DNA from 3 places in the Mesorhizobium sp. M0140 genome. Region 2 is predicted to be linked to each of the others. Evidence: predicted binding sites of a transcription regulator. Region 2 holds the regulator's gene; each other region holds the start of a gene.
The links. Region 2 encodes PhoB, which activates phosphate uptake and scavenging genes when phosphate is short. Its sites were predicted from a motif close to TGTCATNNANCTGTCAT; they were not measured.

Region 1 (3,381 bases), on a different contig from region 2:
TGGCGACGCCAGGCGTCGGCCATCTGGTGAGTGGCGCCGGAAGGGGCTGTCACGGAAAGGGTCATGATCGGACATGCAAGAAGGGCGGCGTTTTATCGACGCCGCCCTTCCTGATTTCGCCGTTAGCCGCCAATGGCTGCCTTACGGGCTTCGACGATGACGTTGTAGAAGTCCGCCTTGACCGGGACGTAGCCGGTAAAGTCGCCGCCTTCGACGCCTTCGAAGCAAGCCTTGTCCTTCTTCGGCAACTGCGTGAAGAAGTCGGCGAGCTTGGCGGTCATTTCGTCGCGGAGCGCGGTGCGCACGACCAGCGGGCCGTTCGGGATCAGGCCCGAGCGCCAGACTTCGACGAAGTCGTTGGGGTCGACGGCGCCCTTGGCGACTTCCTTGTGGAAGGTGCCCGAGGTGTAGCCGTCCTTGAAGTCGCCGATACCGGAGGAATCGTCCACCGCCACATCGACCTTGCCGTCGCGCACGGCCAGAACGTTGTTCTCGTGGCCGCCGTTGAACTGGGTCGAAGCGAAGAAGGTTTCGTTCGAAGCGCCGGTGTCCTTCGGGATCTGGGTCAGCGGGATCAGATAGCCGGAGGTAGAATCCGGATCGGCGTAGCCGAGTTTCTTGCCCTTGGCCGACTTGATATCGGTGATGCCGGAGGATTTCAGCGCCAGGCCGATCGAATAGTAGCCGGTGGCGCCGTCGGTCTGCTGGGTGGTGAGGATCGGGGTGACCGCCTTCGGGTCCTTGAGAGCGATGCTGGCGTAGCCGGAAGCGCCGAGTTCGGCGACGTCGAGCGTGCCGCCAAGCAGGCCCTGGATCACGCCGTCATAGTCGGCAGCGGGGAACAGCGAGACCTTTTCGAAGCCGAATTCGGCCTTCAGATGGTCGGCGAGGCACTGGTAGTTGCGCAGCCGGTCGGTTTCGTTTTCGCCGCCGAGAATGCCGACGCGAAATTCCTTCATGTCGGCGGCATGGGCCATGCTGGTCGCCATGGCGAGCACCGAAACGGCGCTGAAAACCATCTTCCTGAACATCTGTAATCTCTCCTGTAGGTTCCGGCCCCGCGCCGGCAGCGTTCTCGATTTTGACAGGTGCCCTTGACGCGGGCTGTCGATCCAGGCCGCTCTCAGTATCCCGGGAATGCGGGCTCGAGCGGTCCGGCGGATGCGGCGATCTTTCGGCTGAAGGCAACGCTGGTCGAGGTGATGGCCTCGGAGATTTCCTGGCCATTGCTGTCGGCGCCGTAGACGAGACGCACGGCCTCGCGGTTGAGTTCTTCCGGCGGGCCGTCGAAGACGACCTTGCCGGCGGCCATGCCGATGATGCGGTTGCAGTAGGTGCGGGCGGTGTCCAGCGTGTGAAGATTGGTGACGACGGTGATGCCGTCGCGCAGATTGATGTCCTGCAGCGAATCCATCACCACCTTGGCGTTGAGCGGGTCGAGCGAGGCGATCGGCTCGTCGGCGAGGATCACTTTGGGCTGCTGCATCATGGCGCGGGCAATGGCGACGCGCTGCTGCTGGCCGCCCGACAAGGTGCCTGCGGGCTGCAGCGCGATGCGGGCAATGTCGAGCCGCTCGAGTGCCGCGACCGCCTCGGCGCATTCGGCGCGCGAGAACATGCCGAACAGGTTGGTGATGGTCGAACGGTGGTTCAGCTTGCCGAGCAGCACGTTGGTCAGCACGTCGAGGCGCGGCACCAGGTTGAACTGCTGGAAGATCATGGCGCAGTCACGCTGCCAGCGCCGCAGCGGCGAGCCGCGCAACTGGGAAACCTCGGCGCCGTCAAAAAAGATCGATCCCTGGCTGGGATCGATGAGACGGTTGATCATGCGAAGAAGGGTCGATTTGCCGGCGCCCGAACGGCCGATAATGCCAACCATCTGACCCTGTGGGATGGCGATGTTGATGTCGCTGACGGCGGTGTTCTTACCAAATCGGCGGCTGACACCGCGGATTTCGAGCGTGGCGGAATTTGCTGACATGGGGCAGGTTCCAGTCTGGACCATATTGATCGTCAGGCACTCGCCTAACGCAGCCACATGAACCTGCCGTGTCGCGGTGATGTCAGTTTTGTTACGCTCCACAGGTGTGGAGTTATGGCCGGCCCAGGGCCAGCAGGTCCTCGAAGTGCTCCATGTCCCTGAAGCCGCAGAAGGCGGGAGTTTTGATTTCGATCACGGGAGCCTGCTGCTCGAAAAAGCTTGAGAGAGTCATCGAACAGGTCCTGCCATGTGGCTGCCATGACGATGATGTGAAGAATTATCCTTCGTATTTTTCCAGGAAGGCCTCGGCCGATAGTTCCCGGAAATCGTCGAGCGAAGCGCGCAGCCTGGCATGATCCCAGTCCCACCAGGCAAGCGCCTGATAACGGTCGGCGGTGCGGCGGTCGAAGCGCTCACGGATCGGTTTGGCCGGCACGCCGGCGACGATGGTGTAGGGGGCGACGTCCTTCGAGACGACGGCTCCGGCGCCGATCGCCGCGCCGTCACCGACGGTGACGCCGGGCAGGATGGTCGAGCCGTGGCCGAGCCAGGTGTCGTGGCCGATGGTGACTCGCCTGGCGCGACGCTGGGCGAAGAATTCTGTCTCGTGCTCGGCGTCGTCCCAGTAGTCCGAGGCGCGATAGGTGAAATGGTGCAGCGTTGGCCGCCAGGTCGGGTGGTTGGTGGCGTTGATGCGCACGCTGGCGGCGATGTTGGCGAACTTGCCGATCGTCGCGCACCAGACGGCGCAGTCCTGCATCATGTAGGAATAGTCGCCAAGCTCGCTTTCCGACACCCGGCTGCGGTCGGCGATCTCGGTCCAGCGGCCGAGCGTCGAATTCTGCACATCCGCCGTCGGATGGACCAGCGGCGTCTCGGACAATTTCCTGGTCATGCGGCGATTTTTCCGGGAGCGAAAGCGGTGACGTCGATGATGCGGTCGGCAACCGCCTCGCGTACGTCGTGGTCATGGAAGATGCCGAGCAGCGCGACATCAGCCGCCTTCTTGGCGGCGATGAGTTCAATCACGACATCGCGGTTTTTGGCGTCGAGCGAGGCGGTCGGCTCGTCGAGCAGCAGGATCGGATGCTCGGTGATGAAGCCGCGTGCGATGTTGACGCGCTGCTGCTCGCCACCGGAGAAGGTCGCAGGTGGCAATGCCCAGAGTTTCTCCGGCAGGTTGAGCTGCGCCAGCAAGGCGCGTGCCTTGCCGCGGGCAATCTCGCGATCCTCGCCGCGCTCGACCAGCGGTTCGGCGACGACATCCAGCGCCGAAACGCGCGGCACGGTGCGCAGGAATTGGCTGACATAGCCGATCGTTTGCCGGCGCACGGCAAGCACGGTGCGCGGGCTGGCAGTGGCGAGGTCGATCAGCCCGTCATCGTGGCTGACGATGATCT
Region 2 (3,381 bases):
ACCATCTGTGAACGGACGGCATCGAACGAAGTGAAATCGTAGCCGTTAAGGCGGAGCGCATCGGTCGCACCGAAATCGAAGATAAGATCGCTTCCATTACCTTTGGAGATGGCGAAAGTATCGGCGCCATCGCCGCCGATCAGGACATCATTTCCCTTGCCGCCATCCAGCGTCTGGTGACCTGACCCGCCCTTGATGATGTTGTCCAACGCATTTCCGAACGCAAATCGGTTGGTGCCGGTAACGACGAGGTTCTCGAAATTGTCAGGGAGCTTGTAGCTCATCCATGTGTCGATCGTGTCGATCCCTGCCCCAGGATCCTCGACCACCTTGTTGTTGGTGGAATAGAGATGATAGTAGTCGTCGCCGGCGCCACCGTGGATCGTGACAGTGACGCCGGTGTCTCCCCAGAAGGAGTCGTTGCCGGAGGTGCCATGCAGTTCCGGTCCAGACCCGGTGGCCGAGAACCAATGAGTGGAAGCGCCGGTGTAGGCAAGAGGGATGCCTTTGGCGTTTAAGACCGTGCTCATCAGAAATCCTTCCTCATGGTGTCCGACCTGGTCAAAGGTCCGGCGACCGCTCCCAAAGCAACGCTGCAAGGAACGAGATCGTTCCACGGAATCGTCATTCGATCCGAGACCGCAATAATCGGAAGGCGGATAATGAATAAGGAGGTGATGGCTCAATGTAAATTGAAGCAATTTAGTAAAATCGTATATTTATGCAGAACACACGTCGTTTAACGAACGTATATCTAAGTTAACTCAAATTTATTCTTGCATGGCTTTCTGGTCGGAGTCTGCGGGCAAGATGGCGACGTACCGCCAAGAGCGGTCATCCTCATCAGGTTTCGAATGACCGCATTTGGGCCAAAGCGTCACGTGCTCGCTCCCCATCGATGAGACGAGTGCAACATTCCACTCTTCGCGGCTGTTGGCGACCACGTGCTAATCGAGTTTTCCCGGTCACGATCTATCGGGACGGAACAGCCACCTAGTCTTCCCTGATCGCGTAACCCGCCCCACGGATGGTGCGGATGACATCAGGCATGCGGCCGTTGTTGACCGCCTTGCGCAGCCGGCCGACGTGCACGTCGACAGTGCGTTCGTCGATGTAAATCGTCTCGCCCCAGACATTGTCGAGCAGCTGGCTGCGCGAGAACACGCGGCCGGGGTGGCGCATCATGAATTCGAGCAGGCGGAATTCGGTCGGCCCGAGCCGGATCTCGCTCTTCTTGCGATAGACCCGGTGCGACTCGCGATCGAGCACGATGTCGCCGACCTTTAGCACGCTGGACAGCACTTCCGGCTTGGCCCGGCGCAGCAGCGCCTTGACCCTGGCCATGAACTCCGGCGTCGAGAACGGCTTGACCAGATAGTCGTCGGCGCCGGTCGACAGGCCGCGCACGCGGTCGCTTTCCTCGCCTCGCGCGGTCAGCATGATGATCGGCAGCCGCTCGGTCTCTGGGCGCATTCGCAGGCGCCGGCAGAGTTCGATGCCGGAAACCGCCGGCACCATCCAGTCGAGCACGAGAAGGTCGGGAACGTTCTCCTGCAGCCGGATTTCGGCCTCGTCGCCGCGCGTCACCACCTCGACCTGGTAACCTTCGGATTCAAGATTGTAGCGGAGCAGCACGCCTAGCGGCTCCTCATCCTCCACCACCATGATGCGTGGTGCGATCATCGGCTGGTCACCCCTGTTATGCCGCTGGCGCGGACATTGCCGTCTCGTCCTGCTTCGGACGATTGGCTGGCAGCTGCGTGCCGGTCAAAACATAGTAGGCATTTTCGGCGATGTTGGTCACGTGGTCGCCGATCCGCTCGAGGTTCTTGGCGCAGAACAACAGGTGCGTGCACGCCGTGATGTTGCGGGGATCTTCCATCATGTAGGTCAGCAGCTCGCGGAACACCGAGGTGTATTTGACGTCGATGCGTTCGTCATTGTTTCTGAGCGTGGCAAGCGCTGCCGGGTCGGCGGCGGCGTACTCGTCGACGACCCCCTGCACCTGGATCAGCACCAGTTGCGCCATCGCGTCGATCGAATGCGAAAGGTCGTGCGGCGTGACACTCAGCCCGACAGTGCCGACGCGCTTGGCGATGTTCTTGGCAAGGTCGCCGATGCGCTCAAGGTCGCCGGCCATGCGGATCGAACCGACCACCGCACGCAGATCGTTGGCCATTGGCTGGCGCTTGGCGATCAGCGTGATGGCGCGATCGTCCAGCTCGCGCTGGCGTGCATCCATGATGGCATCATCGGAAACCACGCGCTGCGCCAGCGCATTGTCCGAATTGAGCAAAGCCCTGGTCGAGCCACTGACCATCGAGCGGGCGAGATCGCCCATGTCGCGGATCAGCTGGCTGATCTGCTCCAGATCCTCATCGAAAGATGCGACGGTATGTTCACCCATGATCTTCGTCCCTCGTATGCCTGAGCTCAGCCGAACCGGCCGGTGATGTAGTCCTGGGTGCGTTTGTCGTCGGGGGTGGTGAACATCTTGTCGGTGGCGCCCTCCTCGACCAGATAGCCTAGATGGAACATCGCGGTGCGCTGCGACACGCGCGCTGCCTGCTGCATCGAATGGGTGACGATGACGATGGTATAGTTCTGACGCAGTTCGTCGATCAGTTCCTCGACGCGAGCGGTGGCGATCGGGTCGAGCGCCGAACACGGTTCGTCCATCAGGATCACCTCGGGTGACACGGCGATGGCGCGTGCAATGCACAGACGCTGCTGCTGGCCACCGGAAAGACCCGTGCCAGGTTCTTGCAAACGGTCCTTGACCTCGTTCCAGATCGCCGCCTTCTTCAGGCTCGACTCTACGATCTGGTCCATGTCGGCCTTGCGCTTGGCCAATCCGTGGATGCGCGGACCATAGGCAACGTTCTCGTAGATCGATTTGGGGAACGGATTGGGTTTCTGGAACACCATGCCGACGCGCGCCCTGAGTTCGACGACATCGATGTTCTTGTCGTAGATGTCTTCTTCGTCGAGCGTTATCTTGCCGGTTACCCGTGCTGAATCGATGGTGTCGTTCATGCGGTTGAGGCAGCGCAGGAAGGTGGACTTGCCGCAGCCGGAGGGGCCGATCAGCGCCGTCACCTGGTTCAGGCGGACGTCGAGATCGACGTCGAACAGCGCCTGCTTCTCGCCATAGAACACGCCGACCTTGTCGCCGCGCATTTTGATTACTTCGTTCGACTTCATCTTGTCGCCCACTGCGTTTTCAAGGGACTGTTCGGTCATGATGTTCATACCAAGATGCCTTTTTTCTACCAGCGCCGCTCGAACCGACGCCGAAGCACGATCGCGGTGATGTTCATGGCCATGAGGAAGACGAGCAGGATGATGATGGCGCCGGACATACGCTCGACGAAGGCGCGT
Region 3 (3,381 bases), on a different contig from region 2:
AGCACTTCGCGCAACGATTCACGCGGCGCGACGTGGAATTTTTTCAGCCAGCCGCGCAGCAAGGTCCGGAGCCAGCCGGGCAGGCCTTCCTGCTGGCCGAAATCGACGATGTGCAGCGAACCGTTCGGTAACAGCGCGGCCAGCGCTGCCGACACAGTTTTTTCCCAGCCGGGGATCATCGACAGCGAATAGGACACGAAGACGCGATCGAAGCCGTTGCGCCCGAACAGCGCCTTGGCATCGAATCCCGTGGCGTCGCCCTGGGCGAGCGTGACACGATCGACCAGGCCCTCGCGGGCAATCGCGGCGCTGGCCGTCTCCAGCATTTCGGCTGAAATGTCGAGGCCGAAGAAGCCGGCGTCGGGGTAGCGACGCGCGGCCAGGATGATGTTGCGGCCGGTGCCGCAGCCGAGCTCCAGCACGGTGCCACCGACAGGCACGTCGAGCCCCGAGATCATTAGGTCGCGGCCGAGCAGGTAGTATTTGCGGGTCAGGTCGTAGATATGGCGCTGCCAGCGGTAGACGCGGTCCATCAGTTCGGCATGGTTGGCCTTGAATTCGGGGCTGGCCGGCAACTCGCTGGTGCTCATGCCGCACGCTTCACGTAGAGGTGGAAGCCGCCATAGATGGCCGAGCGGTCTCGGGCCAAAAATTCGCGCGAAGCCTGGTCCTGATAGTCCCACTGGTCGAGCAGCGAGCTGGAGACTCGGCCCGGCAACAGGCTGGGTTCGGCGGCGGTGCGGAAGATGACGCGGGCGTCGGCCGATGCGGTGCGGGTGATTTCCGCCCACAGCGCGTTGAGCTGATCGTCGGTCATCCAGTCCTGCGCATCGAGCAAGACGAAACGGTCGACCGCGCCGGCGTCCTTGCCGGTGAGAAATTCGATCAGATTGGCGTGGTGGATGGCGACGCGGTCGACATTGCCGCGGATGGTCTGGTAATTCTGTTTTTCGAGATAGGCGGGCAGGGCGGCCTCGCCGGGGTTCGGATAGCGCCGAGCGAAGGCCTGCCAGGCGAAGTAGTTGTTCTCCAGCGGAAAATCGCAAGCGAGCTTTTCCAGCCGGGCTTTCAGCACGCTGGCCATGGTGCCGTCGCCAGAAGTGATCAGCGAATCGTACTGCGCCGGTGGAATGCCGAGGCCGAACAGCGAAGCCTTGCGCGACGTCGCCCATTTCAAAAGCTTCTTGTCGAAGACCGGCGCCAGTTCCTCGTTGAAGAAGCGGCGCTGCTCGCCGATGTTGCGGGCCTGCATGATGCCGGCGGGGTCGACGCCGAAGAATTTTGCCGTGCGGTGGCCCATGGCGATGAACAGGCCGAGCAGGCCGGTCTGGTAGAAATTGCGGTCGAACACAGGGATGCGACGGCGGCCACGCCAGTTGCGGCGCTCCCAGTAGTGACGGCTTACCGGATCGAGATGCGGTGCGATGAAGCGGTCGTAGGCCGCCGAATTGTGGCTGGTGTCGGCGGCACCGAAGAAGCGGAACAGGTCGCCCTGTGAAGGCAAATGGCGCACCGCCTCCAGCTTCATGCGGTTCAGCGCGATGTGCGCGGCGTTGAGATCGACGGCGTCGACCCGGGCCGGCGAGCGGGTGAGGTAGGCCAGGATGTTGCAGCCGCCGGAGGCGATGGTGACGACGCGGTGGCCCTGGCCAAGCTGCATCGCCTCCATGTCGACATCGGGGTCCTCCCAGATCTGCGGATAGACGAGGCCGGAAAACAGGAAGGCGAACAGCCGCTCCGAAATGCCTGCCTTCGACAGCGGGCGGTTCTGGTAGACGGCCTTTCCAACTTCCTTGCCGCGGCGAAAAACCAGATCAGCGGAAACGTCCGTCATGGCAAGATGATTCCCCATTTGCTTTGCCGCAAGCGGGTAGCTCAGGGTCATGACAGGCCGGTGACAGCCTGTTGACGCCTCCTTACAGCTGTAGCGCGCAAAATCGTTTGGCACCTCCGCGCAACTTCATTTGGCACTAACTGTGCCGCGCGGCAGCACCCAGCTTCGAAATGGTTCCGGAACTTTTACACGCGGCCTGCTCAAGTTAAGAAAAGCGCACTCTCATCACTCTTCAAAGGGTTTTGACCGTCTAGGACCTTCCAACTCACCCCTGGAATACGCAGCCTTCACCCACTCATCAAAGGCAAGAATTTCAGTGGCACGAATGACTTGGCCTAGGTGCATCATGGACGCCATGCTGAATGTCGAGCCCTTCGAGAGTTGGATTTCCCCAGTGGTTGTCATGGTGGGTCCCGCATAGAGCACACCGACGAAGAACGATTTCAAACGACCCAGCTGGAAATCGTCCGACCCACGGTCATATCCACCAATCGGATCGTATACAAAAACAGGCGAACCAGACGATCCCGGGAAACAAGCAAGGTCTACTAGGAACTCGTTCTTCCCTTTGTATCGCGTGGTGATATCGGTCGCGGTGGACCCGCTTCTGATTATAGGCATATTGTTTGCCTCATCAAACAGGCCGTTTGGGCAACCAACCATTACTATTTTTTCGACAGCCTCCAGTTTCGCCCATGCATCGTCGGACGGAATGGCGCTAGCGTCGAGTGCGATATAGAAAAGCGGCGTCCCGGCGGCCTGCATGGCCACTAAGGCCTGACCCATAGGAAATGCGCACAGATCGACGTCGGGGTTCGGGTGACTGAGAATGGCCTCAGGGACAAGTTTGATATGAACAGGAACGAAACCAACATCGGGGTTGGGCTGCTGGGAGCCGTCATGTCTGTGGCAGCTGATACTGATTTGATCAGCGCCTTCAAGAACGTGCTTGTTCGTTACGAACAGTTGGACGTCCCTCGAATTGTCGGCTTTCAGATGGATGACATAAAAAAAGCCGGTGCCATTTTGTAGCGGCACTCCCTTTCCGTAGGTGGTGATTTTCGTCGCGCAATAGAACATTTGTTCCGCTCGCTTAAGAGCCATGGATAAATCCCTCTTGTTTGAATGCTCGATCCACCCGACAGGGTGAACCGGCCCTGCAGTTGCTCGCTGGCTGGCAACACGAAGACGTTATTCGTTCCCTACCAAGGTAGGAGCAACACCCGTCGGCCCTGTCAGATTTCGAGCCAAGCGCTCTAGGGTTAGAGCACCCGCATTGCGAGGATACGCTCCGGCAAGCATTCCGTAAAAAACATTGGTGCCAAGTGAAGTTGCGCGGCCGGTTTCTGGCGTTCTGGCTTTTCGGCCCCGCCAGTTCGCCAAAGAGCCCTTGTTTTCCGGGCTTCTAGCGGCTGTTCCCGCCAATTCTCACCTTTTCCCAGCATTAGGCCGGAGATGCCATCCGATCTTGCGCGTTACAACAGCTTGCCAAATCCGCCCGGCGTCGGCGTCGTCAGGATGACGGCGTCGCCCGCCTGAAGCACGGT

Region 1: phnC (phosphonate ABC transporter ATP-binding protein) is a predicted target of PhoB. The motif match lies at 2,061-2,077, and genes of this name have one in related genera.
Region 3: NKJ37_RS26190 (BtaA family protein) is a predicted target of PhoB. The motif match lies at 1,895-1,911, and genes of this name have one in related genera.

Annotation. Positions count from the first base shown of each region.
Region 1 is NZ_JAMYTM010000023.1:64,807-68,187, reverse strand. Features, by position in the region: gene phnE (phosphonate ABC transporter, permease protein PhnE) at 1-65, opposite strand, end outside; gene phnD (phosphonate ABC transporter substrate-binding protein) at 123-1,031, opposite strand; gene phnC (phosphonate ABC transporter ATP-binding protein) at 1,124-1,981, opposite strand; gene NKJ37_RS22115 (DapH/DapD/GlmU-related protein) at 2,259-2,876, opposite strand; gene phnL (phosphonate C-P lyase system protein PhnL) at 2,873-3,381, opposite strand, start outside.
Region 2 is NZ_JAMYTM010000003.1:51,608-54,988, forward strand. Features, by position in the region: gene eglC (endo-1,3-1,4-beta-glycanase EglC) at 1-530, opposite strand, end outside; gene phoB (phosphate regulon transcriptional regulator PhoB) at 994-1,683, opposite strand; gene phoU (phosphate signaling complex protein PhoU) at 1,700-2,407, opposite strand; gene pstB (phosphate ABC transporter ATP-binding protein PstB) at 2,434-3,252, opposite strand; gene pstA (phosphate ABC transporter permease PstA) at 3,270-3,381, opposite strand, start outside.
Region 3 is NZ_JAMYTM010000033.1:25,323-28,703, forward strand. Features, by position in the region: gene NKJ37_RS26185 (class I SAM-dependent methyltransferase) at 1-590, opposite strand, end outside; gene NKJ37_RS26190 (BtaA family protein) at 587-1,885, opposite strand; gene NKJ37_RS26195 (S1 family peptidase) at 2,060-2,938, opposite strand; gene NKJ37_RS26200 (hydantoinase B/oxoprolinase family protein) at 3,310-3,381, opposite strand, start outside.